Regions from separate parts of the Terrisporobacter hibernicus genome, predicted to be linked through region 1. Evidence: riboswitches for the same ligand, from Rfam matches in the RefSeq annotation. Region 1 holds a riboswitch; each other region holds the start of a gene.
The links. A riboswitch is a leader RNA that binds a small molecule or an ion and turns the genes downstream of it on or off. The one in region 1 is predicted to bind S-adenosylmethionine.
Positions count from the first base shown of each region.

Region 1 (7,869 bases):
CTGCACCTGCAATTCCCATTTTAAAAACATAAATTAGAAAATAGTTTCCTATTAAGTTTATCAGGTTCATCATAATTGATATTTTCATTGTGATTTTTGAATTTCCCATAGTTCGAAATAAAGCTGCCCCACCATTGTATATTGCTATGAAAGGAATTGACATAAATACTATGGTCAAATAAGTATTAGAGTAGTTCATAACATCTTGTTCTATATTTCCAAATACTATATTAAGAATAAAATACTTGCATAAATACCCAATTACCATTGTAGTTATAGAGCTTAAAAAAAGAAAAAGAATGAGTTGATCAGCACTTTTGCATGCATTATTTTCATTTTTCTGTCCTAAATATTGGCCTGCTACAACTGCACCTCCTGTAGCAAGAGCTGTAAATATATTTATTATAAGGATATTTATACTATCCACTAAAGATACTGCAGATACTGCAGCTTCCCCTATACTAGCTATCATTATTGAATCTGCTAATCCTACAGTTACTAGTAAAAATTGCTCTATTATCAAGGGAAAAATAAGTTTATATAAATTTTTATCTGAGAATAAGTATTCCCGTGTATTTTGAGTAATTTCCATGTAAGTCCCCCCTTATGACATTCACCAATAATTATAACAGATATTTAATTTATATTCAGAAGTTGAAAATAATGATTTTACATTATAAAAAAGAAAGATGATGTTTATCATCTTTCTTTTTATGTTCCTATTTTGATGCTTTTTCTAAAGCTTGATTCAAGTCCCAAATTAAGTCATTTACATCTTCAATTCCTACAGAAACTCTTATCATGTCTGGAGTAACTCCTGCAATTTTTTGTTCTTCTTCATTTAATTGAGCATGAGTTGTACTAGCTGGATGAATTACAAGTGATTTGGCATCTGCCACATTAGCAAGATGCGAAAAAATTTGAAGAGATTCTATAAATTTAATTCCTGCATCTAATCCTCCTTTTATCCCAAAAGTAAATATTGATCCTGGCCCTTTTGGTAAATATTTTTTCCCTAATTCATAATATTTATTTTCTTTTAAACCTGGGTAGTTTACCCATGCAACTTGAGGATGATCATTTAAAAATTCTGTAATTTTCTTAGTATTTTCCACATGTTTTTCAACTCTTAAGGATAAAGTTTCAAGTCCTAATAATAATTGGAACGCACTTTGTGCACTTAGGCAAGCTCCTGTATCTCTTAGATATTGAGCCAGAAGCTTTGTAGTATAAGCTGCTTTTTTACAATCTTTAGCATAGTTTAAACCATTATAAGATAAATCTGGTTCTGTTAAACATTTAAATTTTCCACTTTTTATCCAATCAAAATTCCCACTATCAACAACTACTCCACCTAAAGTCGTCCCGTGTCCTCCAATAAATTTTGTAGCCGAATGAACAACAATATCAACTCCATAATCAAATACGTTTATTAAGTAAGGTGTTCCAAAAGTATTATCTAACATAAATGGAATTTGGGCCCCATGAGCTATTTGTGCAATTTTTTCTATATCAATAATATTTATACCTGGGTTGCCTATAGTTTCTGCATAAACTAATCTTGTTTTATCATTTATTGCAGCTTTAAAACTTGCTGGATCATCAGGATTTACGAAATGAGTTTTAATACCTAATTTAGGTAGCATATTGGCTAATAAATTAAATGTTCCACCATATATTGTTGGTGCAGCAACTATTTCATCACCAGCTTGAAGTATATTTAATATAGCAGCATTAATAGCTCCCATTCCAGAAGCAAAGGCTACAGCGCCTACTCCTCCCTCAAGTAAAGCCATTCTTTCCTCAAATACTGCCACAGTTGGATTTGATATTCTTGAATAAATATGTCCTTTTGTTTTTAGTGCAAATAAATCTGCTCCATGCTCCACACTTTGAAAGCAATAAGAAGTTGTTTGATAAATTGGAACTGCTCTAGCTCCTGTTGTAGAGTCCACTTGTTGTCCTCCATGAATTTGTAGTGTAGAAAAACCCAACTTTCTTTCACTCATTGTTTATATCCCCCTTGTTATTTAATATAAATAATATTAAACAATATATAAAAAACCTTACAAATTGTATCTTATCAAATAAAAAAGGTTCTTTTATCTTGAAGATAAAAGAACCTTAATAATCTAAGATTTCTCTCTTATCTTTCTTATGTTTCCATAAGTAGGATTTAGCACCTATCTAATATAGGTTGCTGGACTTCTTCGGGCCTATTCCCTCCATCACTCTTGATAAGATTTTTTACTATTAATTTAATAAGTTAATTGTATATATATTTTTATTCATATGCAACAAGAAAATTATTTTTTTTGAGCTACTCTAAGTTTTGCACTTCTCGATCTTGGATTTCTTTCAATTTCTTCATCACTAGGAATTATTGGTTTTCTTGTTATAATCTTAACTTCTGATTTTTTATCACATTGACAAATTGGAAGCTCTGGTGGACATACACAACTTAAAGCTAAATCTTTAAATTCATTTTTTACTATCCTATCTTCTAATGAATGGAAGGTAATTATACAAACTCTTCCTCCTTTATTCATTATAGAAACAGCATCTTCAATCATTTTGTTTATTACACCAAGTTCGTTATTTACCTCAATTCTTATAGCTTGGAAAGTTCTCTTTGCTGGATGTGGACCATCTATTCTAGCTTTTTTAGGTATTGCTTTTTTTATAACATCAACAAGCTCACCTGTTTTTTCTATTGGACCATTTGCTTCTCTTTCTTCCACTATAAATTTAGCTATTCTCTTGGCCCAATTATCCTCGCCATAATCTCTGATTATCTTAGCTAATTGTTCTTCACTATACGTGTTTACCACATCATAAGCAGAAAAATCTTTTCTAACGTCCATTCTCATATCTAGTGGTGCATCATGCATATAAGAAAAACCTCTATCAGCCTCATCAAGTTGGTGAGAAGATACGCCTAAATCAGCAAGTACTCCATCTATTTTATAAATACCTATTTTTTCTAATTCTGATTTAATATTTTCAAAATTACTGTGTACAAACTTCACTCTATCTGAATACTCAGATAGTCTTTCTTTTGCCGTTGCTATGGCATTTTTATCTTGATCAAATCCAATAAATAAACCTTTATCAGATAATCTCTTTACTATTTCTTTTGAATGACCTGCTCCACCCATGGTGCAGTCAACATAAACTCCATCTTCTTTTATGTCTAAATTTTCAATACATTCATCTAGTAGTACTGATACATGATTAAATTCCATTTTTTCTTCTCCTTAAGAGTTACTAGTTAGCCTCTATTTTTTCTTCTTTGATAATATTTTATGTAAAATAACACAAATTATAATCGTTCCTAAACTTATTACTTGAGCCATTCTAAGCGGACCAATCATAAGTGAATCTGTTCTAAGTCCTTCTATAAAAAATCTTCCTAATGAATATAAAATCAAATAGAATATAGCTAATTGACCCTCATATTTTTTCTTCTTTCTAAAGCACCACAAAAATATGAATATACCTAAATCCCAGATAGATTCATATAAAAACGTAGGATGAACTCTAATGCCATCAACAATTATTCCCCAAGGTAAAGATGTTGGTCCTCCATGTGCTTCTCCATTTATAAAATTCCCCCATCTTCCTATAGCTTGACCTAAAGGTATACCAATCATTACAGTATCAGCCATCTTAAAGAAATTAATTTTTTTAATTTTAGTATATATGAATCCAGCCAATATACCACCAATTAAAGCTCCATGTATGGCCATCCCTCCACCTCTGAAATTTAATATTTCAGATAGGTTATTAGAATACCAAGACCAATTAAAAACAACATAATAAAGCCTAGCACCAATTAAACCACAAGGTATTGCTATTATGGCTAAGTTTAGCAAATCATCTTCACTTATGTTTACTCTTTTTCCTTCCTTTAGCGCTATAAATACACATATTATCATAGCTAGTGCCATTAATACGCCATACCACATTACATCTAAACCAAATATTGTGAATGCCACTCTATCCATTATTTCACCTCTTATAATTTAAATAATCTTTTGAAAAATCCTTTTTTCTTTACTTCTTCTTTATAAGGTTTTGACAAATATAAATTTTCATTATTTATTATTGCATTATTATTTTTAATAAATAAATTATCTGCCATTTCTTTTGAATATTTTTCGCACACGTATTTGTATGCATCTAAAAATATTGGTGTTCTTCTTTTGCTACGATGAGCATCTGTTCCTACAATATGAACCATATTTCGGCTTATTAGTGTATTACAAGTCCTTTGTAATTCTTTTCCACTTTTGCCTAAAATACTATGAGAGTTTATTTGTATTATAGCTCCAGCTTCAATAACCTCATATATTAACTCAGGATTTTCTTGAACTTCTCTATATCTTTCCACATGTGCAAAAACTGGTATGTAGTTTTTTTCTTTTAATTCATATACTATATTGCATAAGTCATTTGGAAAATTTGTAGGAGGAAGTTCGATAAGTATGTATCTACTATTATTTAAAGTATAAAAATCTAATTCATCAATTTGTTTTATTAAATCATTAGTATAGTAAATTTCATTCCCAATTAACACTTCAATATCTATCATATTTTCTCTTAAAACATTATTAAAATCTTTTAGCTCTTTTAATAGTTCTTCGCCTTTTTTGTACCTGAAATCTGGATGATAATGTGATGTATTAACAATTTTTTTTATACCCTGTTCTCTAGCTATTAAAGCCATTTCTATAGACTCATTTAAGCTTCTAGAACCATCATCTACTTCAGGCAAAATGTGGCAATGTATATCAATCATAAAACATAGCCTCCTTATACCCTAAACAATTATCCTTTTCATTTTTTATTATATCAGTTTCTTAATAATAAAAAAACAGAATGCCTTAATTATAATTAATTAATAAATATTTTACAATGAAAAAAGGATAATTATCCTTAATTTTAACTAAAATTATTTCTTTAATCAAAATCAACTAACTATCCTTTATTTTATTACATTTTTATTTTTATATAAGCATTATCTAGGCTCTGCAATAGATATAACACAATTTTCTTCTTTAAAATGATTATTTAGTCTTTCACTTACCTCTTCAAATGTGACTTCCTTCATTACTTCAACATAATCAAGTAAGTTTATACCTTTAAATTTGTAAGTTATAAAATTATTTGCAATAAAAGTAACTGAGTCAAAATATTTAATAAAGTTACCTATATTTTTTTTCTTTGTTCTTTCAAAACCTTCTTTATCTAAACCTTCTAATTTAAATTTTTCAATATAAGACATTATAATTTCTTTTACTTTATGAGGATCTTTTGATTCTCCTCCTATAGATGTATATGCATAATCTACTTGTGAAGAGAAGCCTGCACCAAAGTTTGGAGTTATAAGACCTTGCATGTATAAATCTTCGTATATAACACTACCTTTTTTAAATAACATATCTGTAATGATATCTGTCATTACCTCATATCTTAATAATTCTTTACCTTTCATTCCTACTTTGTCATCTTTAAAGCAAATTGAAAACATTGGCATAGATATAGGGAATTTTGCACCAATCTCTTTTTGCTTGACTTCCTTAGGTTCTTCTGGATAAAATCTCACAATCTCTTCTTGAAGCTTTTGTATATCTTTATGATTAGCCTTTTTTACATGTTCAAATACTTCTTCTTTGTCCAAATCCCCTACAACAAATAAAATCATATTTCCTGGATTGTAGAATGTATTATAGCATTTATATAACTCTTCTTTAGATATCTTATATATACTGTCAACAGTACCTGCAATATCTATTCTAGTTGGATGATTTACATACATAGCTTTTAATGCATTAAAAAATACATTCCACTCTGGATCGTCATTATACATTTTTATTTCTTGTTCAATTATTCCCTTTTCTTTTTCCACATTTTCATCTGTAAAATAAGGTGTTTGAACATAATCTATTAAATGTTCTAAACATTCATAAAAATATTCTGTAGCTGAGAATAAATAGGCTGTCATAGTAAAATTAGTAAATGCATTGGCATTTGCTCCATATTTTGAAAACTTATCAAATGCATTTCCTCCATTTGGTTGTTCAAACATTTTATGTTCTAAGAAATGGGCAATACCAGCATTTACAGTCATTTTATTTTTTTCATTTATAGGAATAAATTCTAAATCATTTGAACCATAGTTAGTTGCAAGAACAGCATATTTTTTAGTAAATCCTTTTTTAGGCATAAAATAAACATCTAAACCATTTTCTAATTTTTCATAATATAATTCTTCTTTTAGCAATTCATTAACTATTTTTTCCATATTTATGCCTCCTTGTTATTACTTAAGAAATATATAGTATCTAACTGAATATTTTTAAATGCATCAACTATATCTTTCACTGTAACCTTTTCTATAATTTCTATAATTTTTTCTACAGTTGAGTTTGTTTGACCCATTGTTTGGGAGAAGTAAAAATCTGATGCTCCTCCAATAGAGTCTTTTATTGTTTTTAATGAACTTACTAAAGAACTTTTACTATTTAATAATTCTTCCTTAGAAATTTGGCCTTCTTTTAAGCATTCTAATTGTTCTTTGATTAGCTTAATTGTTTTATCGTAATTTACATCTTCTATTCCAGAAGCTATAAACATAGATGTTTTATATTTTTCTAGTGAAGAGTATATATAATAGCATAAACTTTCTTTTTCTCTAACATTTACAAATAACTTTGAATGAGGTCCTCCACCAAGAACATTAGAACCTACGAATAAAGAATAGTACTTATATTCGTCTTTATAGTCAATATTGCATCTAAATCCCATAACAAGCTTTCCTTGTGTTATATCCATATCTTCTTTTATTATCTTAACTTCATCCACATTTTTTTGGAAATCTGCTCTAGGTATTTCTACTATGTTCTCCCTATGGAAGTTAAATCCGTTAGATATAATTTTTACTATTTCTTCTTCATCAAAATTTCCTTCTACTACTATATCAATAGGCGAAGTCCTCATAATTTCCATATAATGTTCATAAAGCCTTTTTGCAGTTATTTTATCTATGTCTTCTAAGTAACCTAAATCACTAATTCCATATTTTTCATCTTTAAACATTTCTTCACGTGCACGTTCAATAGCATATCTACCTTTATCATTTATAATTGACTCTATTCTATTTTTAAGGTTCTCTTTTTCTATTTTTACATATTCCTCTTTAAATCCACCATCTATAACTAATGGATGATTTACTACTTCGTCTAAAAATTCCACAACAGGTTTAAATATTTTTTCGTCTAAGTATTTTTCATCTGTACTAATAATTTTAAAAGTAATTACTTGAGTTTCTCCTCTTTTGCTACTATCAGCGCCTATAGAAACTCCATATAAATCATCTTGATGCTTGGACATTTCTCTAGCGCTTGGATATTTTTCACTCCCACTTTTTATTATAGAAGGAAGTAGTGCATTCATCGTTACTTCGTCTCTATTTAATAATCTTTGGATATAAATACTTACTAAATTAGTTTTGAATTTTTCTTCTGGTATTAAAGTTAGATTAATTCCTTTACCTAGATTTATTGTTTTATTATTTTTCATTTTTACCTCCTCTTATGAGTATTAACTTGTATATACAATAAATGATTTATATATTCAAAATTTTTCCTTTTACTTAATTATATATCTTTTATTATTTTCTAAAATACTTATTTTTATTTTGTTTACACATTTTTATTAGGATATGCCAAATTTCAAGTTAAAATCCTATTAATAATATAAATTCTTACAAAAATAATGTAATTTACAAATAATAACTTATTTCAAACGTGTTTACACATATTAAGATTATGATGTATAATCAATATGTATGTCTAGAAAATACTA
Region 1 covers NZ_CP081135.1:2,898,708-2,906,576, reverse strand. Annotated here, with positions in the region: gene JW646_RS14045 (MATE family efflux transporter) at 1-523, opposite strand, end outside; gene JW646_RS14040 (O-acetylhomoserine aminocarboxypropyltransferase/cysteine synthase family protein) at 720-2,009, opposite strand; SAM riboswitch class I at 2,144-2,244, opposite strand; gene rsmH (16S rRNA (cytosine(1402)-N(4))-methyltransferase RsmH) at 2,307-3,245, opposite strand; gene lgt (prolipoprotein diacylglyceryl transferase) at 3,279-4,007, opposite strand; gene JW646_RS14025 (tyrosine-protein phosphatase) at 4,019-4,801, opposite strand; gene yfmH (EF-P 5-aminopentanol modification-associated protein YfmH) at 5,021-6,307, opposite strand; gene yfmF (EF-P 5-aminopentanol modification-associated protein YfmF) at 6,310-7,584, opposite strand.

Region 2 (7,869 bases), 1.7 Mb from region 1:
TTATTGATGAAGTAATTATATTAAACTATAATTTATTTATAGACATATACAGGGGGGATTAAATTGAAAACTTTAGGAATAATTGATATTGGTTCTAATTCAATAAAATTAATAATTGTAGAGATAAATAATAATATACATAATGAAATCTTTCATAAGAAGTTCCAAACTAGATTGTCTGATTTCGTAGGAAGAGAAAATAAGGAATTATCCTCTGAAGGTATGAAGAACTTCTTTGGAATTATATTTACTTTTAAAAAATTCTGTGACGACTTTAATTGTGATGAAATAATTGCTGTAGCTACAGAGTCCCTTAGACAAATTAAAAACTCTATAGATATTATAAATGATATTTCTAATTCTTTAGACGTACGCATAAGAATATTATCTCCAAGTGAAGAATGTTACTATGGTTATGTTTCTTCTATTCCGCAAGATTTAAATAATTATGTTCACTTAGATATAGGAGGAGGTAGTGTGGAGATAGGATTAGTAAAAGATAAAATTCTTGTAAAAAGTGTTAGTATACCTATGGGTGCTTTAATAATTACAAATAACTTTCATATTAAAGATGGAATTTCCAATGAAGAAATAAGCCATATTAAAGAGTACATTTTTAATAAACTAAAAAATATTTTATGGATTAATGAGTGTAAAAATTTGCCTACAGTTATAATTGGTGGATCCATAAAAACCATAGGCAGAATTCATCAAAAGGAATACGATATTATGTCTAATATTCATGGTTATGAGCTAAATTATAATGATATAGAAATTCTTTTGAAAAAAATCAGTCCTATGTCTTTAGAAGAAATCGTCAGTACTACAGGCATATCCAAAAGTAGAGGAGATATTCTTTTAGGTGCCTTAATTATTTTAAGTAGCCTTACATCATATTTCCACTCAACCAAAATTATTATTAGCAAGTTTACAATAAGGGAAGGTATTATTAATGACTATGTGAAAAATAATTATTTATTTTAAACTAAAAAAGAAGGATATTAATCCTTCCTTTTTATTGAGATTCATATATTATAAATTAAAATGTTGGAACTATACTTCCTTTATATTTTTCATTTATAAAGGACTTAACTTCATCACTTGTTAATGCTTTTGTTAATACTTTTATTTTTTCACTATCTTTATTGTCTTCTCTACAAGCTAATATATTAGCATATGGTGAATCATTAGATTCTATTGCTAAAGCATCTTTAGTTGGATTTAAGTTAACATTTAAAGCAAAGTTAGTATTTATTACAGCAAAATCCACATCTTCTAACGTCGATGGTACTTGAGCAGCCTCAGTTTCTACTATTTTCACATTTTTAGGATTTTTAGTTATATCTTTTGCTGTTATTAATTCTTTATCAGCAACCTCAATAATACCGTTATCAGCTAATAATTGTAATGCTCTTGCTTCATTTGTTGCATCATTTGGTACAGATATTTTTGTCCCATTTTTTATGTTATCTAACTTATTGTGTTTTTTAGAATAAATTCCCATTGGCTCTATATGAACCTTCGCTGTATAAGTTAATTTTAGATCTTTTTCTTTATTCATTTGTTCTAAATAAGGAACATGTTGGAAGTAATTTGCATCAAGCTCTCCCTCTGATAAAGATGTATTTGGAAGCACATAATCATCAAACTCTACTACCTCTAGATTATATCCTTTTTCTTTTAATAGTGGTTTTACAACCTCTAAAATTTCTGTATGAGGTGCTGGTGACGCTCCTACTTTTATAGTTTTATCTTCTTCTTTACTAGACTTTGAGCATCCTACAAATAATGACGCTCCTATAACTCCTACTAGTGTTAATCCTAATAATTTTTTTAATTTCATTTTGAAATCCCCCTTGTATTTATAATTTTTATTTTAGTTTTTTATATGCACAGTCTCCTGCACTTTGTATTAGCTGTACCATTATAATAAGTGTGATTACAACATATATCATAACTGAAGTGTCGAATCTTTGATGTCCATATACTATAGCAACTTTTCCAAGTCCTCCTGCTCCTACAGTTCCTGCCATAGCAGTACATCCTAATATGGAAATTATTGATAAAGTAATTCCAGATACTATTGAGGGCATTGCCTCTTTTATCATAACTTTGAATATTATTTGTAAACTTGTAGCTCCAAAAGATTTTGCAGCTTCTATTAACCCTTCATCTACCTCATTTAATGCATTCTCAATTACTCTTGCAATAAATGGAGCAGCACCTATAGTAATAGGAACTATGGCTGCTGTTTCTCCAATAGACGTTCCCACAATAAATCTTGTGAAAGGAATTAATGCTATTAGTAAAATAATAAATGGAAAACTTCTAACCATGTTTACTATAAACCCCAAAATACTGTATATTACTTTATTTGGCTTAAGTCCTTTTGGCTTTGTAACCACTAATATTATGGCCATTATAAATCCTAAGATTGTAGCTACTACAGTAGGCACAATTATCATGTATAATGTTTGAAGCAAAGCATCTCCAAGTATTTCAGTTAAGTAAGTATATAAGCTTGTTTTATTCATTTATGATTTCCTCCCATCTAACTTTTTTCCAATTTAGATAATCTTTTATCTTTTCTCTATTATCATTATCCACATTTATAATTAATGACCCAAGTATATCTTCTCCGTATTTTTCTAACTTTCCACATATAATAGAGAAATTTATATCCAAATCTCTTGCCATGGAAGTTATTATGGAATCATTAGAAATTTCTTTTGGGAATATTATTCTTATATTAGTTCCCTTTGGCAGTACAATATTATCTTCTCCAACTAGTTTTTGTAAATTTTTAGAGTTTTTTAAAAATAATTCTTCTGTATCTCCTATTTCTAACACTTCTCCATTTTCCATAATAGCCACTCTAGAGCAAATTTGTTTTATTACTTCCATTTGGTGAGTAACCATAATTATTGTTATATTAAGTTTTTTGTTTATATCTTGTAATAAACTTAATATGGATTTTGTTGTGTTTGGATCTAGAGCTGAAGTGGCTTCGTCGCATAAAAGTACTTTTGGGTTTAGTGCTAAAGCTCTTGCTATGGCAACTCTTTGTTTTTGACCTCCACTTAGGTTTCTAGGTTTCATATTTTTCTTATCCTGAATTCCTACCAATGACAAAAGTTCATCTACTCTTTTGCTTATTTCATTTCTTGAATATTTAAAGCATTCTAGCGGAAGAGATACATTTTCAAATACTGTTTTTCTTTCCAATAGTGAAAAGTGTTGAAATATCATGCCCAAATCTTTTCTTAAAAACCTAAGCTCTCTTTCATCTAAATTTTTCACTTCTCTATCTTGTACTGTTATACTTCCATCCTCATAAGTTTCTAGTCTATTTATGCATCTTAGTAATGTGGATTTTCCTGCTCCACTATGGCCTATTATGCCAAATATCTCACCTTCTTTTATATGCATATTAATATCATTTAAAACTTTTGTTTTTCCATAATGTTTATTCACTTCACATATTCGTATCATATTATTTCCCCCTCAAAAGCCTCTTAATTTTGTCTAAAAATGGTATTAAAAAAAGCCTAAGTATAAACTTAGGCTAAATAACTAATTTATACTCATCTTTCAACTAAAAATAGTTGCAGGATTTAGCACCATGTACAAACGTACTGGTTGCCGGGTTTCATAGGGCCAGTCCCTCCACCTCTCTTGATAAGAGTCTTTTTAATTTTTATTATGTTATAAATATTAATCATTTTCTTTTCAAATGTCAATCATTTTTTTATTTTCATTAATAATTTTTTATTATTTAGCTTTTCTAGTGATTCCTAATTTTGTGTCCATATCTTTTAACATTTTTACGAAATTATTAGTAACATTTTCTCCAGCTCTTACTGTATCATCTACTAATTTAATAAATTCATCTTGTGTTTTATTATAATCATCTTTAGATATTTTATCTAATTTTGCTATTTTAGCATCTATATCTTTTATTGATTTTTCACCCTCAGCAATTAAACTTTCATTCATTTTCTTTAATTCTGCATCTTCAGTTTTTCCATCATTTTTTAATCCATCTACAAATGCTTGAATTTTTTCTTTGCTATCTTTGTAAGCAGCTTTTACATCATTTAAGTATTTTTCATTACCAGGATATTCTTTTTCTTTATAAGTGTTAGTTACTGTATTAACATCTGTATACATGTTATAGTCAGATAATGTTTCAAGGTTTTTGTCGTATAATCCTGTATAAGTGTTTAAATATGTCTTATCTGCTACCTCATCCTTAGTTTCATTGTTAGTGTTAGTATTAGTTTTGTTACTACAAGCCACTGCAGAACAAAGTAGAAGTAAAGATAAAGCTACGGTTACAATTTTTTTCATTTTTTTATCCTCCATTTTGAATTATGTCTTTAATTATTATTATCTCAATTTTTATTTTTTTTATTTGCAAATAAATATTTTCAAAAAATAACCACTATAAAATTAGGTAGTATTTGTAATATTTATTTTTATTCAAGGCTTTATAATTGTATTATTTTTTATAATTAAGTCTATTATTGTTTTTTCATCTAAATTTAATAGCTGATTTTTTAAATAATTATGGCTTTTTATTTATTTTCATATTATACTTTTTGTATATATGTTTTTAATCATTGTATTTAGAGATTTTCTTTAGATATAATTTAATAAAAATTTGCTACCTACCAGAAAAGTATTTACTGATCTGTAAGGAAATTAGTTTATATCAATACATAACTTTATTTACAAAAATACTAACTTTTCTTTCATTAGTTTAATTACTTTTGAGAAAAGTTTTTTTATTTTAAAGTTGTATTTTCTTAAATTATAAGTGGACCTTATTAGATTAAAATTGACTTTATTTTGCTTAAAATAATAGTTAGTTACGTACTTTTGTTGTCTCTTTTTTAATTAAAAATTCAGCATTATTTGTTGAGTTTATATGAAAATATTGGGAGGAAAATATGAATATAATAAAGTTAATTGACAAACTATATAATGAAAATTCACTAAGTAAAAGTGAGATCATCTATATACTTGATAATATTAAGAGTGATGAAATTGATTATTTATGTAAAAAAGCCTTAGCAACTAGAAAGAAGTTTTATGATAATAAGGTATATATGAGGGGTTTGATCGAATTTACAAACTACTGTAAAAATGATTGCTACTACTGCGGTATCAGATGTTCAAACAAGAATATTTCTAGGTATCGACTAGATTTAAAGCAAATTATAGAATGCGCAGATTTAGGATATAAATTAGGATATAGAACTTTTGTATTACAAGGCGGGGAAGACAATTATTTTACTGATGACAAAATTGTTGAAATTATAAAATCAATAAAAAATAAATATGATGATTGTGCTATAACCTTATCTATAGGCGAAAAATCATATGAGTCTTATAAAAAGTATTTTTTAGCTGGAGCTGATAGATATTTGTTACGACATGAAACTGCCACACAAGAACATTATAAAAAACTCCATCCCAAAAATTTAAGATTATCAAATAGAATTAATTGTCTAAGAAATTTAAAAGAAATTGGATATCAAGTTGGGGCAGGATTAATGGTTGATTCACCATACCAAACTAATGAAAATATAGCTGAAGATTTAATTTTTTTAAAAGATTTAAATCCAGAAATGGTTGGTATTGGCCCTTTTATCCCTCATCAGGATACTATTTTTAAAGATGAACCTACAGGCTCTCTTGAAAAATCGATTATTGTTTTAGCTCTTACGAGACTTTTGCTTCCATCTGTTCTTTTACCTGCAACTACAGCCCTTGGAACTATTGATCCAAAAGGACGTGAAGCAGGTTTAAATGCTGGATGTAATGTGGTTATGCCAAATCTTTCACCTACAGATGTTCGTTCAAAATATACTTTATATGATAATAAAATTTGCATAGGCGATGAAGCCGCCGAATGTAGAAATTGCATAGAACAAAGAATAAATAGGGCTGGTTTTGTATTAGACACATCTAGAGGAGATAATATAAACTGTATTAGTCCCTTATAAGTTTAAAATACTTTAAACTTTTCATTTTGAATAAATAAGAAAAAACAGTTGTTATACAAGTAACAACTGTTTTTTCTTTAGTTACATTTACTATAACCACATTGAAGGCATATTGTACAACCACCTGTTGGAATAATAGATTCATTTTTGCACTCTGGGCAAATAAATTTTTCATGACCCTCTTCAGTATGGTGTTCATCAAACTTTTCTATTTTTTCTTCTTTTTTCTTTTTATCCTTTTCAGCTTTTTTATCATTTAATAATACACCACTTCTTTCACAACCATCTCTGTATATTGTTATTCCTTTAAGCTTACTTTCCCAAGCAGACATATAAATATTATAAACGTCTTCTACTGTAGCTTCATAAGGTAAATTTATAGTTGAGGATATGGATGCATCAATATGATTTTGCCAAACTCCTTGCATAGCTATTCTTTCTTCTGGCTTAAGACTCATAGCTGTTACAAATATATCTGGTAATTCACTTTCTTCCGTAATATCTTTTAAGTTCATATATTCTTTTACTATTGGAGTATATACTTTGTAATAAACATCTTGTGAATGAAGTGTTTCTGTTTTTCTTGTGTATGAAATATTAAACATAGGCTCTATTCCTCCACTTATACCAAGCATTGTAGATATGGAGCCTGTTGGTGGTATTGTTAATATTTGTGAATTTCTAAGTCCATATTTCTTTACAAGTTCTTTAATATCTTCCTTTATGTTGTTTATAAAGAAAGGAGATTTAAACACTGCTTCTTCATTGTATTTTTCAAAAGGCCCTCTTTCTTTTGATAATAGCGCTGATTTTTTTACTGCACTATTTAACATATTTTTGGAAATTTCATTACATAAATTAATTGATTCTTGTGACCCATATCTAATATTTAATTTTATAAGCATATCAGCTATTCCCATAACACCAAGGCCTATTTGTCTATATTCAGAAACGCTCTTTTGTTGTTGTTTTAGAGGATGTAGAGAAAGCCCTTCTTCTAACACCTCATTTAGTCCTAGTATACAATCTTCTACACAGGCTTTGAATTTTTCCATATCAAATATTGCATTATCTGTAAATGGCTCTACAACAAATTCTGATAAGTTTATGGAACCAAGTAGACAACTTCCTCCTGCAGGAAGAGGTTCTTCTGCACAAGGATTCACACCATCATGTTTAAATTCTTTATCTTCGCTTAATAAGTGGTATTTACTTATGTTGTCCCAAAATAACATTCCTGGTTCTGCATAGTCCCAATTATTTCTCACTAATTTCATAAATAAATCATAAGCATTAACTTCTTTTATTATTTCTTCTTTTGTTGATTGTACTATAAATTTACAAGTATATGTTTCTTTGTTTTTAACAGCTTCCATAAATTCATCGCTTATTCTTACAGATATATTAGCCTTAGTAACCTTTTCTAAATCAGTTTTCACGTCTATAAACTCTTCAATATCAGGATGACTTATATCCATAGAAATCATAAGTGCTCCACGTCTCCCCTTTTGCCCAATAAGACCTGTTGTCATTGAGTACAAATCCATAAATGATACGGCTCCTGATGTGGTTTTCGCTGCATTGTGCACTGCCGCCCCATTTGGTCTAAGTTTTGAAATATCTATTCCCACACCTCCACCATAAGAGAAAGTTCTTGCCAAATTTTTAGCTGTATCAAATATGCTTTCTATATTATCTTCCGGTGGTTGCAATACATAGCAGTTTGAATAAGTAACTTTTATATTATCTCTATACAAGCCTCTATTGGCTAAAATTCTCCCTGCAAATAAAAATTTTCTCTCTCTTATTAATTTTGCAATTTTAGGATTTCCACCACTAATTCTAGCTACCCATTCAT
Region 2 covers NZ_CP081135.1:502,002-509,870, forward strand. Annotated here, with positions in the region: gene JW646_RS02460 (Ppx/GppA phosphatase family protein) at 64-984, shown strand; gene JW646_RS02465 (MetQ/NlpA family ABC transporter substrate-binding protein) at 1,040-1,843, opposite strand; gene JW646_RS02470 (methionine ABC transporter permease) at 1,872-2,534, opposite strand; gene JW646_RS02475 (methionine ABC transporter ATP-binding protein) at 2,527-3,492, opposite strand; SAM riboswitch class I at 3,582-3,685, opposite strand; gene JW646_RS02480 (hypothetical protein) at 3,772-4,350, opposite strand; gene hydE ([FeFe] hydrogenase H-cluster radical SAM maturase HydE) at 4,953-6,011, shown strand; gene JW646_RS02490 (adenosylcobalamin-dependent ribonucleoside-diphosphate reductase) at 6,089-7,869, opposite strand, start outside.
Region 2: linked by a shared signal. The riboswitch ahead of JW646_RS02475 (methionine ABC transporter ATP-binding protein) and the one ahead of JW646_RS14040 (O-acetylhomoserine aminocarboxypropyltransferase/cysteine synthase family protein) in region 1 are both predicted to bind S-adenosylmethionine.

Region 3 (7,869 bases), 890 kb from region 1:
TAAGACTTTAATCTACATGGCTACACCTATAATAAAATTAGATTATTAAGTTTAATGAGGAGAGACAAACAATGGCTAAAATAATAGTAAAAAAGAGTAATCCACTTAAAGGTAGTGTTAGAATAGATGGTGCAAAAAATGCTGTATTACCAATAATAGCAGCAACTTTATTAGCAAAAGGAAAATCAGTACTTAGAGAAGTCCCAAATTTAAAAGATGTACATGTTATATCGGATTTATTAAGACATTTAGGTGCTGAAGTTGAATATAGCGGAACTACATTAACTGTTGATGCAACTAATTTAAAAACTTATGATGCTCCATATGAATTAGTAAGAAAGATGAGAGCGTCTTTCTTAGTAATGGGACCATTACTAGCAAGATTTAATCAAACTAGAATATCTATGCCAGGGGGATGTGCTATAGGTACTAGACCAATAGATTTACATTTAAAAGGATTTAAAGCTTTAGGTGCAAACGTAGTAATGGATCATGGGTTTGTAGAAGCTAAAACAGATAGATTAGCAGGCAGCAAGTTATACCTAGATTTTCCATCAGTAGGAGCTACTGAAAATATAATGATGGCAGCAGTATTAGCAGAAGGAACTACTATAATAGAAAATGCTGCAGAAGAACCAGAAATAGTTGATTTAGCTAACTTCTTAAATGAAATGGGAGCAGATGTTAGAGGTGCAGGAACAAATACAATAAGAATAAAAGGTGTAAAAGAATTAAGAGCAACAGAACATGATGTAATACCTGATAGAATAGAAGCTGCTACTTTCATGGTAGCTGCAGCTATGACAAAAGGTGATATAACTATTGAAAATATAATTCTTGAACACTTAAAACCTGTAACTGCAAAATTAAGAGAAGCTGGTTGTGAAATTATAGAAATGGATAATTCTATAAGAGTAATAGGTCCAGAAAAGTTAAAATCTATAGATATAAAAACTTTACCACACCCAGGTTTTCCAACAGATGTTCAAGCTCAATTTATGGCTATGCTTACTGTTGCAAAAGGAACTGGAGTAGTTATAGAAACAGTATTTGAAAATAGATTTATGCACGTTGCTGAATTCAATAGAATGGGAGCAAATATTAAAATAGAAGGTAGAACGGCTGTTGTAGAAGGTGTAGAAGAGTTAAATGGAGCTAAAGTAAATGCCACTGATTTAAGAGCTGGAGCTGCATTAATACTTTGTGGTCTTATAGCAGAAGGTGAAACTGAAATAGGAGAAATTTATCATATTCAAAGAGGATATGTAGATATAGATAAAAAAATAACTGCATTAGGTGGTAATATAGAGATAGTTGAATAATAATTAGTAATAAAAAAATGGGTTTTTTCATATATTTAAGAAGCTTAAATCTTAGGAGGAAGATATATGAAAAAACCTTTTATTTTTATTTTATTGCTATCTCTTTCGTTGGTTATAGTATCGGTAATTGGAAGTTTAGTGTTTTATGGAGACTCGGGAACCTCAACTGTAAAGAATAAAATTACTAAAAAAATTGCTAAAGATATTACGTATGAAAAAGTAGACAAGGAATCACCAAATATAAATGTTTACAAAGTAAATGAAAATAAAATAGACAAAATGGATATTGAAGAATACCTTTATGGAGTATTATCTAGTGAAATGCCATCAACATTTGATGTAGAAGCTTTAAAAGCTCAAGCTATAGCTGCTAGAACTTATGTTATGTATAAAATGGAAAATAACATTACATCTGGACATAAAAATGCAACAGTTTGTACAAACTCTGCTCACTGCCAAGCGTACACATCATATAAAGATTTAAAAAATGTGAAGGGCGAAGACTGGATAAAAGGTGATTATGTTAAAGTAAAAAAAGCCGTAGATGATACTAAGGGTCAAATTGTAACTTATAATGATAAGGCAATTTTACCTTTATATTTTTCAACTTCTTCAGGTAAAACTGAAAATAGTAAGGATGTTTTCTCAACTCAATATCCATATTTAGTATCTGTTAATAGCCCATATGAAGAACAATCACCTAAATACTCGACTACTTATTCAATAAAAAAGAGTAAGTTTATTAAATACATAAAAAATATATATCCACAGATAAACATATCTTTAGACAAATTAGATAAGCAAGTGAGTATAGTGAACAGGACGGAAGGTGGATGTGTAAAAACAGTTGAAGTGGGAAATGTTAAAGTAAGTGGAACTGATATGAGAAAAATATTGAATTTAAATTCCGCTAACTTTACAATAAATTATAATAATGATGAAATGAACTTTACTGTAAAAGGCTATGGCCATGGTGTAGGAATGAGTCAATGGGGCGCAGAAGGAATGGCAAAAAAAGGATACAAGTATTATGATATATTATTTCACTACTTTAAAGATAGTAAAATAAAAGATATGTATTAATATACCAAAAATGTAAAAATGTTGTATAAATATTAATTATTAGTTAATAATCTAAATATGTATTAATATATTTGGAGGTACAACATGAAAAAGAAATTATTAGAAAAGGATGCTTTTTATCTATCCTTGTTTATATGTGTCTGTATTTTAGCCATTGGAGGAATTTGGTTTACCAACAAAAACGTAGATAATTTATTATCGAAAAATACTCCAACAAAAAGTGAAGATGAAATACATTTAACTGAAGACGAAAAAAATGATGTTCTTCCAACTGCTACAGATTCTGATCAAAACTTAGCAAAAGCAAAAGAAGCTGAACATAATAAAATAAGCTACTTAGGAAATCAAGTAATAAGAGATTATTCAGAAAAAGAGCCAAGCTATTCAGAAACTTTAGAAGTTTGGGAAATACATAAAGCGTTAGATATAGAAGCAAATGAAAATCAAGAGGTTAAATCATTAACTCCAGGTACTGTATTAGATGTATATGATGACGATGAATATGGTATGTCTGTAAAAATTCAATCTGGTAAAGATACTGAATTTGTATATTCTAGTTTAGGTAAGAATATTACAGTAAAAAAAGGCGATGATATAAAAGAAGGCCAATGTATAGGGTATGCAGGTAATACTAGTGATGTAGAATGCTTAAGTGGAGTACACGTGCATTTAGAAGCATACAAAAATAACACAGCTATTAATCCAATGAGTTTATTAGAATAAAGCTTAACAGGTTCAATCATATTTGGTTGGACCTGTTATATTTTTTGACTTTCTCTCATATATATCAATAAGGATATGATGTTAGGGGGGAAGGGAGTGAGATCCTATATAGAGGAAAGAGCAGTTATTGTAGCAAAATATATATTAGAAAAAAATACTACAGTAAGACAAACCGCTAAAACTTTTGGTGTAAGTAAAAGTACTATTCATAAGGATGTAACGGAACGATTAGAAGAAATCAATCCTTCTCTAGCTTTAGAAGTTAAGAGAGTTTTAGAAAAGAATAAATCAGAAAGACATATTCGAGGTGGTATGGCAACAAAGCTTAAATATGAAAGTGAAAAAAAAGTGTAGGTATATCCTGCACTTTTTTGAATTTAAAAGCTTTTAGTTAAATAATGATGTCTGGGAGTTTATGTCAAAAAACGACATGAAAATTTAAAAAATTAAATTATAAAAATAAATAATAGTATAAAATAAAAATAAAAACAATCTTAGTAAAAAATGTACTATAAAACCTGCATTTTTTTCTTGACTTATATTATTTTTTTGTATATCTTGTAACATAGAGGTCTTTAAAGAGAAATCAAATAAAGTTTAATATATATGAATAATAAAAGGAGTGAAAATATGGCTGGAGCAGATATAGGAATAGATTTAGGCACGGCAAATGTCTTAGTTTATGTAGATGGTAAGGGCATAGTACTAGAAGAACCATCGGTAGTTGCAATTGAAAAAAATACAAATACAGTTTTAGCAGTTGGAAATGAAGCAAGAAAAATGATAGGGAGAACACCTGCCAATATAGTGGCAATAAGACCGTTAAAAGATGGTGTTATTTCTGATTATGAAGCAACTGAAAAAATGTTAAAATACTTTACAGAAAAGATAGTTGAAAAAAAAGGATTTAGAAGACTTGTAATGCCAAGAATAATGGTATGTGTGCCAACAGGTGTAACAGAAGTTGAGAAAAGGGCAGTAGAAGAAGCCACAAGAGAAGCAGGAGCAAGAGAGGTATATATAATAGAAGAACCCATTGCAGCAGCTATAGGCGCAGGTATGGATATATCTTTACCAAATGGAAATATGGTAATAGATATAGGTGGAGGAACTACAGATATAGCTGTTATATCTCTTGGAGGAGCGGTAGTTAGTGACTCAATAAAAATAGGCGGAGATAAGTTTGATGCTGCCATAGTAGCGTATATTAAGAAAAAGCATAACCTTCTTATAGGGGAGAGAAGTGCAGAAAAGCTAAAAGTAGAAATTGGAACAGCTATGAAAGATAGTGAAGAACAATTTATGAAAATAAGCGGTAGAAACATAATAAAAGGCTTACCAGAAACTATAGAAGTTAGTTCACAAGAAATAGCGGAAGCATTAGAAGAATGTATAAAGCAAATCGTAGCTACAACTAGAGTTGTATTAGAAAAAATACCACCTGAATTAGCAGCAGATATAAGTACGTCTGGTATAGTGATGACTGGTGGGGGAGCTTTATTAAAAAATTTAGATAAGAGAATTGAGGAAGCTACAGGAATTCAAGTAATAGTTGCCGACGAGCCTTTATCTTGTGTTGCAAGAGGAACAGGTTCATCATTAAGCACATTAGATTTACTAGAAACTGGCGGAACATTTAAGAGAAGAAATAAAAAATAGTATAAAAGGGCTGTCATAATAATTTTAATTAGTATGTACAGCCCTTTTTAATATAAGTACACAGATGACTCTATTTAGGTGGAGAGTAAGATTGATAGAGCAATAGTTTCAGCCAATTCTAAAATAAAATGAAGTCGAACATTATTAAATGAAAATCTATTATTTTCATCTACTTTATCTACAATACCTACAATTGAATGTGATCCAATTTGCGGGAGTTTTTTACCTACGCCTTTACCTGGTAGAATTGGTCCTTTTCTAATTTGAATGTTTCCTATATTATTTATAGAACCTAAACAGGCATCAATAGCTAAGAATTCACTGTTAGGATGCTTTTCTTTTATTTGATCAAAAGATTCATATATGTTCAAGGCATGAATAGGATTATCTAGGGTACCGTAAACTGGGTATTTAAAGTCGCTATTTTTAAGCATAGTACCGACTAAAGGACCTAAAGCATCTCCTATAGCACGATCTGTTCCTATACAAATAACAACGGTATTTTCATTAATTATATCTTTGAGTATTAAGCTTAATATTTCTATAACATTTTCTTTTTTGTAATGCACTTTGGCTAAATACATAGGAACTTACCTCCCTTCAAAAATATATGAACTACATAATAAAAAAATACATAACTTTAATCAACATAAAATCACTTATACATAATCATATGATGAAAGCTTAAATAGTGTTCTTAAAATAAATAAAATCTTGACACTATAAAAAAAAAGGGTTATCATATACTTGTTAAAAGTAATAATAAAATATATGTGTAATCGTGATTACACCTTATCAAGAGAGGCAGAGGGACAGGCCCTGTGAAGCCCAGCAACCACTCCCATATTGGGGAACGGTGCTAAATCCTACTTAACGGAAACGTTAGAGAGATGAGGTTAGTTAATTATAATTTTTATGTGATAATTAACCTCTTCTGTTAAAGAAGAGGTTTTATTTTTACCCAAATTGACAAAAATAGATAATAAAAGGAGGAAATACAATGTCAAGACATTTATTCACATCGGAATCAGTAACTGAAGGTCATCCAGATAAAATGTGTGACCAAATTTCAGATGCAATATTAGATGCTTTATTAGAGAAGGACCCTTTATCAAGAGTAGCTTGTGAAACAATAACTACTACAGGATTAGTATTAGTAGCAGGAGAAATATCTACAAACGCTTATGTAGATATACAAAAAGTAGTTAGAGATACAGTAAAGGAAATAGGATATACAAGAGCTAAATATGGCTTTGATAGTCAAACTTGCGCTGTGATAACTGCTATAGATGAGCAGTCATCAGATATAGCTATGGGTGTTGATGAAGCTTTAGAAAGTAGAAGTGGAGAACAAACGGAAGAAGAAATTGAAGCTATAGGAGCAGGAGATCAAGGTATAATGTTTGGGTTTGCGTGTAATGAAACTCCAGAATTAATGCCATTACCTATATCTTTAGCACATAAGCTATCTAGAAGATTAACAGAAATAAGAAAAAATAAAACTGTAGATTATTTAAGACCAGATGGTAAAACTCAAGTTACTGTAGAGTACGATGGAAATAAGCCAGTAAGAGTTCATACTATATTAATATCTACTCAACATAGTGAACATGTAGATAATGACACTATAAGAAAAGATTTAATAGAGTTAGTAATAAAAGAAGTTATACCAGCAGATTTATTAGATGATGAAACTAAGATATATATAAACCCAACAGGTAGATTTGTTATAGGTGGACCACAAGGAGATACTGGTTTAACAGGAAGAAAAATAATAATAGACACTTATGGCGGATATTCTAGACACGGTGGAGGAGCATTCTCAGGAAAAGATGCAACTAAGGTTGATAGATCTGCTGCATATGCTGCTAGATACGTTGCTAAAAATATAGTAGCTGCTGGACTTGCAGATAAGTGTGAAATAGAGTTAGCTTATGCTATAGGCGTTGCTAGACCTTTATCTATATTTGTAGACACTTTTGGAACTGGAAAAGTTTCTGAAGCTGAATTAGTTGAATTAATAAATAAAAACTTTGACTTAAGACCAGGTGCTATAATAAGAGACTTAGACTTAAGAAAACCAATTTACAGACAAACAGCTGCATATGGTCACTTTGGAAGAACTGACGTGGATTTACCATGGGAAAGAACTGATAAAGCTGAAGCATTAAGAGAACAATCTTCAATAAAATAATTTTAATGATTAACATAAATAATAAAGAGTTGTATAAAATACGGCTCTTTATTTTTTTTACATTAAGTGATAACATAAAATATATTTATAATACTAATAATTATAAGTAGGCGTTAATAAATGATTTTAGGAGAATTGAAATGGAAAAATTACAAGGAATGGTTAGTGATATAGTCTTTAAAAATGAAGAAAATGGTTATACCATAGCCTCTTTAGCCAATGAAAATGATGAAATAACTATTGTAGGATGTATGCCAACTTTGTCTGTAGGAGAAAGCATAGAAATAGAAGGAAAATGGGTAAACCATAAAATTTATGGATCTCAATTTGAGGTGCAAAGTTTTATACCTGTTACACCATCTTCTCTTGAGGGTATCTATGTTTATTTATCTTCGGGTATGATACATGGAATAGGCGAAAAAATGGCTAAAAGAATAGTAGATAAATTTAGTGTTGATACTTTAGATATTATTCAAAATACTCCAGAAAGATTAACTGAAGTAGAAGGAATAGGTATTAAGAAAGTAAAACAAATCCAAGAAAGCTATGAAGAAAATAGAGAACTTAGAAATATAATAATACAACTATCTCCTTATGGAATAACTCCTAATTATTGTTTAAGAATATATAAAAAATATAAAGATAAATCCTTGGAAGTGATAAATAAAAATCCATATAGACTAGCAGAAGAAGTAAGAGGTATAGGATTTAGAATTGCCGATGATATTGCTAGCAAAATAGGTATAGACAAATATTCTCCAGATAGAATTATGCAGGGTATTTTATTTACTTTAAACCAAAGCTTGGGAAGTGGTCATACATATTTACCTAAAAGAATATTGATTGAGCAATCAGTCAAAATTTTAGGTGTAGAACCTAAATATGTGG
Region 3 covers NZ_CP081135.1:2,010,073-2,017,941, forward strand. Annotated here, with positions in the region: gene JW646_RS10070 (YwmB family TATA-box binding protein) at 1-49, shown strand, start outside; gene murA (UDP-N-acetylglucosamine 1-carboxyvinyltransferase) at 72-1,322, shown strand; gene spoIID (stage II sporulation protein D) at 1,389-2,405, shown strand; gene JW646_RS10085 (M23 family metallopeptidase) at 2,490-3,128, shown strand; gene spoIIID (sporulation transcriptional regulator SpoIIID) at 3,225-3,482, shown strand; gene mreB (rod shape-determining protein) at 3,759-4,787, shown strand; gene yyaC (spore protease YyaC) at 4,862-5,371, opposite strand; SAM riboswitch class I at 5,577-5,684, shown strand; gene metK (methionine adenosyltransferase) at 5,788-6,981, shown strand; gene recD2 (SF1B family DNA helicase RecD2) at 7,122-7,869, shown strand, end outside.
Region 3: linked by a shared signal. The riboswitch ahead of metK (methionine adenosyltransferase) and the one ahead of JW646_RS14040 (O-acetylhomoserine aminocarboxypropyltransferase/cysteine synthase family protein) in region 1 are both predicted to bind S-adenosylmethionine.

Region 4 (7,869 bases), 2.0 Mb from region 1:
AAGTTGGATATGTAAAAAATAATTATATTAGATTATACAATGTGGGAAAAATAGTCAATGTAAATAAAAATATTCGATTGAGAAAAAGTGTGGATAGTAAGAGTTCCACAGTCCTTAGAATACCAAAAGGAGCTTATGTTACTATACTGAATGATGGAAAAACATGCAAAATTAAATATAATAACAAACAAGGATATATTAGCAACAAGTATTTGGATGTAATATATTAAAAATTCACTTTGTTCATATCGCCAACGATATATCTTTGCTCAGCTGCAGATACATCCGTTGCTCAAATAAAATACCCCAGATCATATTTATGACCTGGGGTGTTTTATTTATGCGCAGCGAATTTTTTATAAAGGATAATAAAATCCTGTTACTACATTGTTTTTTAAATAAACAGCTAAACCAAGAACTAGGATGCAAATTATTATAAAAGCAAAGTCCATACCTTTTAACTCTTTATAACTATACCATGTTCTTTTCTTTTTCTTACCAAAAGATCTTAGCTCCATGGCGTTTGAAACAGTTTCTATTCTTTTAATAGAAGAAGAAACTAGAGGAACAAATATGGTAGTGTAATTTTTCAAAATCTCACCTATACTACCTTCACCTTTATGAAAAGCTAGTCCTCTTGCTTGTTGGGCATCTAAAATATCTCTGTACTCACGTTGTACATCGGGTATATATCTAAATGCAATATTTACAGCATAAGCTATTTTGTATGGAATACCTATTTTGTTTAGACTGCTGGCAAATTCACTTGGATGTGTTGTGAATATAAAGATGGCAGTTATAGGCATTAGCACTGCATATTTTAGTGATATAGTCAAAACATAGAATAGAGTTTCTTTGTTTATATATGAATATCCTATGTTGATTAATTCTGTATTTGTGCCTACTAATTCACTTCCATATTGTGGGGTGATCAGTAGTATAAAAATCACATTTATTATATTGAAAACAACCATTATCCATAGCAGTGGTTTTAATGTTTTTGATGGTATTTTTGAAAAATAAAGCATTACAGCACTAATTAGCGCCATAGCTAGAAATACTCTTATATCAAGAAACATTACTGTTATAATTGTCCATGTAAGAAATAATAGTATTTTACTTACACCACTTAATTTATGGAAAATAGAGTCACCCTCAATATAAAGAGTTTGGGCTCTACTCATTGTTTTTCACCTGTCTTTCATAATCTATAAAGAATTGTACAAAATCATTTGTATTTTTCACATCAATAGCTTTTGCCAAAGTTGATAAGGAGGTTTCTTTTAAGTTTCCTTGTTTTATAATATTTTCATCAGTTAAAATGTATGATGGCTTATTATCTGCTATTTTTTTACCATTAGATAGTACTATGGCTCTGTCACAATATTCTAGAGTTAACTGCATATCGTGAGTTATAAGGATTATGGAAATTCCTTTCTTTGCCAATGATTTTACAAATTCCATAAATTCTGTGTAGTGTTTGTGGTCTTGTCCAGCAGTTGGTTCGTCAAGAATTATAACATCTGGATTTATTGCCAATATGGAAGCTATAGTTACCCTTTTCTTTTGGCCATAGCTAAGAGCTGTCACAGGCCAATTTCTATAAGGATATAAGCCACATATTTTTAACACTTCTTCAACCTTTGTATCAATCTCTTCCTTAGAATATCCTCTACATTTTAATCCTAGTCCAACTTCATCTTTTATCATATGTTGAGATATCATTTGATTTGGGTTTTGCATGACATATCCTATAGAAGAGCCTCTTTTCTTTATACTCCAAGAGTCTATACATTCATTATTTAAACATATACTGCCTTCTTTGTATTTTAAAATTCCTGTTATAAGTCTACATAAAGTTGATTTTCCTGCACCGTTATTCCCAAGAACAGCTAATATCTCACCTTTCTTAAGAGAAAAGGAAATGTCTTCTAAAGTATTCTTATCTTTGTTATGAGAAAAAGTTAAATTATTTACCTCAAGGATTTTTTCTTCATTATTATTGTTATTTATAGAAGTACTATTATAGTTATTTATAAACCAATTATTTATATTTTCCTTAGATTCTTCATCTAAATTATTAAAGTCTCTTAAATTATTTATATTTTCCAAATTGCAATTTGCATATTTCATAGCTGATACGTAAAGAGGTTCTCTAAGTCCTCTTTTTTCCAATAAATCTGATTTTAAAATTTCATCAGGTGTACCAATAGCTTTAACTTCACCTTTGTCTATAATAATAACCTTGTCAAAAGGCTGTTCTAGAACATCTTCTATTCTATGTTCAACTATTATAATAGTTTTATTTGTTTTTTTATGAATGTCAGTTATTAATTGCATAATTTCTTTTCCAGAAGCAGGATCTAGATTTGCTAAAGGCTCGTCAAAAAGTAAGACATTTGCATCACTTCCAAGAACTCCAGCCAAAGAAACTCTTTGTTTTTGACCACCAGATAACTGGTAAGGACTTTGATTAATAAAATCAACCATATTTACTAATTCCAGTGCATTTATAACTTTAACTTTCATTTCCTTAACTGGTATGGCATCATTTTCAAAAGCGAATGCCACATCTTCACCAACACAAAGACCTACAAACTGAGAGTCTTGGTCTTGCATGATTGTACCGATTTTTTTGCTTATATCTGATAAACTTTCTTCATAAGGTTTAATATTGTCTATTTGGATTGAACCTTCCATTTCACCATTGTATGAAAAAGGAATAAGCCCGTTTAAACAATGAGAAAGAGTAGATTTTCCAGAACCACTGGGCCCTACAATCAAGACTTTTTCACCTTTATTTATAGTAATATTTATATCCTTTAAAGTTTTATCAACTACATTATTATATTTAAAACTAAAGTTTTTAAAACTTATCATATAATTCTCCTTTCGCTATTTTAAGCAAGGTCGTTGCCCAAAGTGGTAACGAGGGCATCTCGTTGGCGCCATAGTTGTTTAAAGATTGAGACTTTAGTCCTCAATCTTTAAACAACTATTTTTTTTATTTGCCTTAATAAAACCTAATATAGTTGGAACACCAACGCCTAAAAATACTATTGCATTTGTAAATATGGCAAGAACTGCTTGAATTTTCATTTTGTCTAAAGGTTCTCCCATAACAACTACATCAAAACCTGCAGCAAATATAAATGCTAAAATAATACCGATTATACCTGTAATTACAAGATATGAAACATGGAACTTGTTGCATAATCCATCTTTTATACTAAACTTCTTGCATTTGAAAACTAGTCCCATAAAAAGACCCATAATACCAGAGCTTGCAACCCAGCCCCACCAGATTCCCCATCCGGCAATCATATCAGTTAACATATGTCCTAAAAATCCCATGGAAAATCCAACTAATGGACCAAATAGAGCAGAGAATATAGCAAGTAAAGCTATGGCAGGTTTTAATTGTGTGTTAGGTCCTATGGGTATTCCCACAAATCCTAAGGCTCCATAAAGAGCAGCAGCAACACCGATTGTTACTATTGTTTTTGTATCTATTTTGATCATATTACTCTTTTTTCTCCATTCATTTCTTTATATTTATAATTTATTAATGAACTTTTATAGAAAAATACATGAAAAAATCTCTTTCTGATAAGAAAGAGATTATATGCCTAATCTTATCTTCCAGAATTCTTCTGTAGGAATTAGCACCTTTGTCCTAAGACCGGTTGCTGGGTTTCGTAGGGCCAGTCCCTCCACCTCTCTTGATAAGCACTATTAAATTTATATGAGTTCCACAAAATATTCTATAAAATCAGTCGAAATTTGTCAAGTTAAATAATTTACAAAATAATTACAGTTATAAAAAAATATGGAGAATAATGAAATTTTAAAGTATATTAATATTAGTTTGAGAAAGAGTGGAGGATATATATGAGTAAATTAAAAAAGTTTTTATCTACTATATTAATAGTAGGTGTAGTAATTACCTGTGGCTTTACCAAAAGTGTTGAGGGTGCCTCGGTATATGGTAACAGTAATTCAAATATTAGCAATGGAGGGTATGCTGTTGCAAATGGAAGCTACTCTTATATAAGAAGTAGTAAAACATATAAAGAAACTAAAGGTGCAAATTATTACTATATTTATAGAACTTATAAAAATGGAAGCACAAAAAAACAAATAGTAAATAATGCAGCAGAAGAACCATACATAAATGTAGTTGGAAATTATATGTATTATGTAGGAGTATATGACTCTGGTAAGAGTTATGGTATTTATAGAGTTAAAACTGACGGTACTGGAAAAACAAAATTAATAAGCAATTATGGATACAATTCAATTATAGTAAAGGATAATTATTTATACTATGTGAAAGAAAGTATAAATAGTAGTAATGATGAAGTAGCGTCTTTATGTCGTTACAACTTATCAACTAAAAAAACTGTTTCAACTTTATATACTACAACAACTAGATATATAGATGATATGTCATTATCTGGAGACTATATCTATATAGTAGCAACGGGATCTAATAATTCTATGGTATACAAAATAAACACAAAAACTAAAACAAGAACAACTGTTTATAAATATGAATCCGGCACAAAAGAAGAATCATACATAGATGATATGGTTTACTATAAAGGAAACATTTATTACACAGTATATAATGACAAAGATCCTTATAATGAAAATGACGATACATGTCAAGTGTATAAGGTGTCTTCAACTGGGAAAAATAACAAACTTTTATCAAAATATTTTACAACAAGTATAAATTTATACAATGATAAGATGTATTATATTAATACAAATGACAGCATATGTTCAATGAACTTAGATGGAAGTAGTAGAAAAACTATAAAAAAAGCAAGTGAAAATCAATGGCATCATGTAATTAATATTGCAAATAGCAGGATGTATTTTGGAACAATAGCATTTGATCAATATAATGGACTTAGTCACTCTATATATAGAACCACTTTATCAGGTAGTTCTATGACTAAAATGTAGAATATAAAAAATACTGTAGTATAAGAAATTAAATCTTTACTACAGTATTTTTGTTATAAGTTAATAATTAAGTTGTATATTACTATTATCTTTTAAATATTCGTTTTTATCCATATCAACATCTTTATTTATGAAGTCTTGTAGAACTTTTCTTGAGTTTAAATCGTATAACCAAACCCAACCAGCGTTTTTGTACTTACCACCTTTTACGTGAACCTCATCAATTACTGGGAACTGTCCTTGTTTTATAGTCAAAGGTTTAAAGTTATATGCTGTAAATGCTATATCTATTAAATCTTTTGGTGTAAGATTTGTAGATACATATGGAAGTAATGTATTTAATAAATTAGGATACTGGCTAAATTCTTTCTCTTTCATAGTATCTATAATTGATAACATAACTTGTCTTTGTCTCTCATCTCTATTTATAGCACTGTCAGTAATTCTTACTCTAGTATAAGCAATAGCTTGATAACCATTCAGTACTTGTTTTCCTGTATGAGTTATAAGTTTCATTTCACCCTTATTAGCATAAGTACATTGATCATATGAAGGAACTATATATTTGTTAGTTATATCAACTTCATGTTGTTTAACGTCTACTTCTACTCCACCTAATAAAAATACAATATTCATTAAATTATCAAAATCAACTTGAATAAATTTATCTAATTTTATTTGGAAATTTTCCTCTATAGTTTGGAATAGCAACTTTTCTTTGCCCCAAAAATAAGCTGCATTTAATTTTCCTTTCCCTTTACCTGGAATATCAACATAAGTATCACGAGCCAGAGATGTTAGTTTAATATTTTTGTTGTTAGCATCAATAGTGGCAATCATCATACAGTCAGAACGATAAGCAAGCTCTTTCTCCCTACCATCAGTACCTAATAATAATATGTTTGTTACACCATCTACAGTTTCATACTTTGACTTATAAGCATCTTCAACTTTAGTACTTGTAGTATTTAACTTACTATAGAAATGATAAAAAGTGAATAATGGAATAGTTATTAATAATGCTAATAATATAATTACCACTTTTGTAAATTTAAATTTTTTGTTTTTTCCCGTCAAAAAATCCCCTCCGTTTTTCATTTAATCAAAATTCATAATTATATTATAACAAATATTGTAAATTTACACACTATAACGTAAAAACTATACATATTTATATAGTAATTTAATATAGATTAGCTATTTTATTTGTACCATAAGATAAGAGCTTAAAATATAAGAAGTAAGTTGATTATTTTGTTTGAAAAACTTACTAATATAAGATACAATAAAATTATTATATGTAAAATAAGGGGAATATAATGGATAACTATGTACATACTTGCAAAGATGGCAAAGAAATAGTACCTATTATGGAAGAAATAATAAAAAATGGGGGACAGTGTAAACTAAGAGTGACAGGATATTCTATGATACCTATATTAAAACACCTTCGTGACAGTGTAATATTAACATCGTCAAGAAATAGACCTATTGAAAAAGGTGAAATTGTATTTATAAGAAGGAACACAGGACAATTTGTTCTTCATAGAGTATATAAAATAATAGATGACAACACATTTGTTATGAATGGAGATGCACAACAGTGGTTAGAAGTTGTAAAAAATGATCAAGTTATAGGAGTTTGCTCTAAAATTATAAGGGATAATAGAGAAATTTCCTGTGACAACTGGAAATATAAAAGTATAATAAAAATATGGCAGTTTTTTAGACCGATTAGGAATTATATTTTTAAAATTAATAATATAATGAAAAGGATTATTAGAACAGAAGGTAAATAAGGAGAGGGTATATTAAATGAAGAAGGTATTAATGATTATAATATCTGTTATCTTAATATGTCTAATAGGTTTAGGCATCATAGGTTACTATGTGGAAAAAGATAAGGCAGCTGAGAAAACAAATGTGAAAACTGAAGAAAAAACAGAGGAAACTACTAAAGGGGAAAAACTAATAGTTGATTTAGATAAAATTGATATTAATAAAATAGAAGGATATACCCCTGGTGAAGACTTAGTAAGCCAGGATAATACAAATAATAACTTTGAACAAGAAAATAGTGAAACTATAACTGTGGGAGGAATTAATCTTCCATATTCTATTCCTAATAAAAATATGGAAATCCTAAGTATAGGACAATATTCTGGTAAGTTTGTTGAAGATGGTAGTGATACTGATAAGGAAAATGTTTTAGCCATAATAGTAAAAAATACATCTAAAGAAGTTATAGATTATGGTGAAATCAATATGAAAATAATGGGTAAAACTAGTACTATAAAATTTAAAATTACAAACTTAAAACCAGGAGTATGTACACTTGCAATGGAATCAAGTGGTAAGATAGAATTTAATCCAGATGATAAATATATATACATGAGTTCGAAAAACAATATGATAGATGAGTTACCTACTATGGAGTCTCAAGTAGCTTTAACTACTGAAAATAAAAAAATCACAGTGGAAAACTTAAGTGGTGAAAACTTAAATACAGTTTATGTATATTACAAAACTATTTCTCCAGGTGGATGTTATTTGGGCGGAATTACTTATCGTGCTAAATTTGAAAATGTTGAAAGCGGAAAAAGTGTAAGTTCTAATACTATACACTTTTCCAATGAAAATTGTGAAATTTTAAAAGTTGAATCAGTAAAAGAATAATATTATAAATTAATTAAAAGTAGTCGCAAAATACGACTACTTTCTTTATATTGTTATAAAAATAACCAATAAATAGCAAATATAAATAAATAATTTGAAAAGTATTACTTTATTTTGTAAAGCAATTCATTAGAAAATCCATGTCCAATTGTTGACATTAAAGGAATACTAAAGTAAAATTTAAGTGATGGTAATTTTTCATCTTGGTTTATATTTAGT
Region 4 covers NZ_CP081135.1:860,585-868,453, reverse strand. Annotated here, with positions in the region: gene JW646_RS04230 (SH3 domain-containing protein) at 1-230, shown strand, start outside; gene JW646_RS04225 (energy-coupling factor transporter transmembrane component T family protein) at 357-1,184, opposite strand; gene JW646_RS04220 (ABC transporter ATP-binding protein) at 1,177-2,880, opposite strand; gene JW646_RS04215 (ECF-type riboflavin transporter substrate-binding protein) at 2,974-3,522, opposite strand; SAM riboswitch class I at 3,633-3,732, opposite strand; gene JW646_RS04210 (DUF5050 domain-containing protein) at 3,892-4,974, shown strand; gene JW646_RS04205 (LCP family protein) at 5,035-6,072, opposite strand; gene JW646_RS04200 (S24/S26 family peptidase) at 6,294-6,773, shown strand; gene JW646_RS04195 (hypothetical protein) at 6,790-7,650, shown strand.
Region 4: linked by a shared signal. The riboswitch ahead of JW646_RS04215 (ECF-type riboflavin transporter substrate-binding protein) and the one ahead of JW646_RS14040 (O-acetylhomoserine aminocarboxypropyltransferase/cysteine synthase family protein) in region 1 are both predicted to bind S-adenosylmethionine.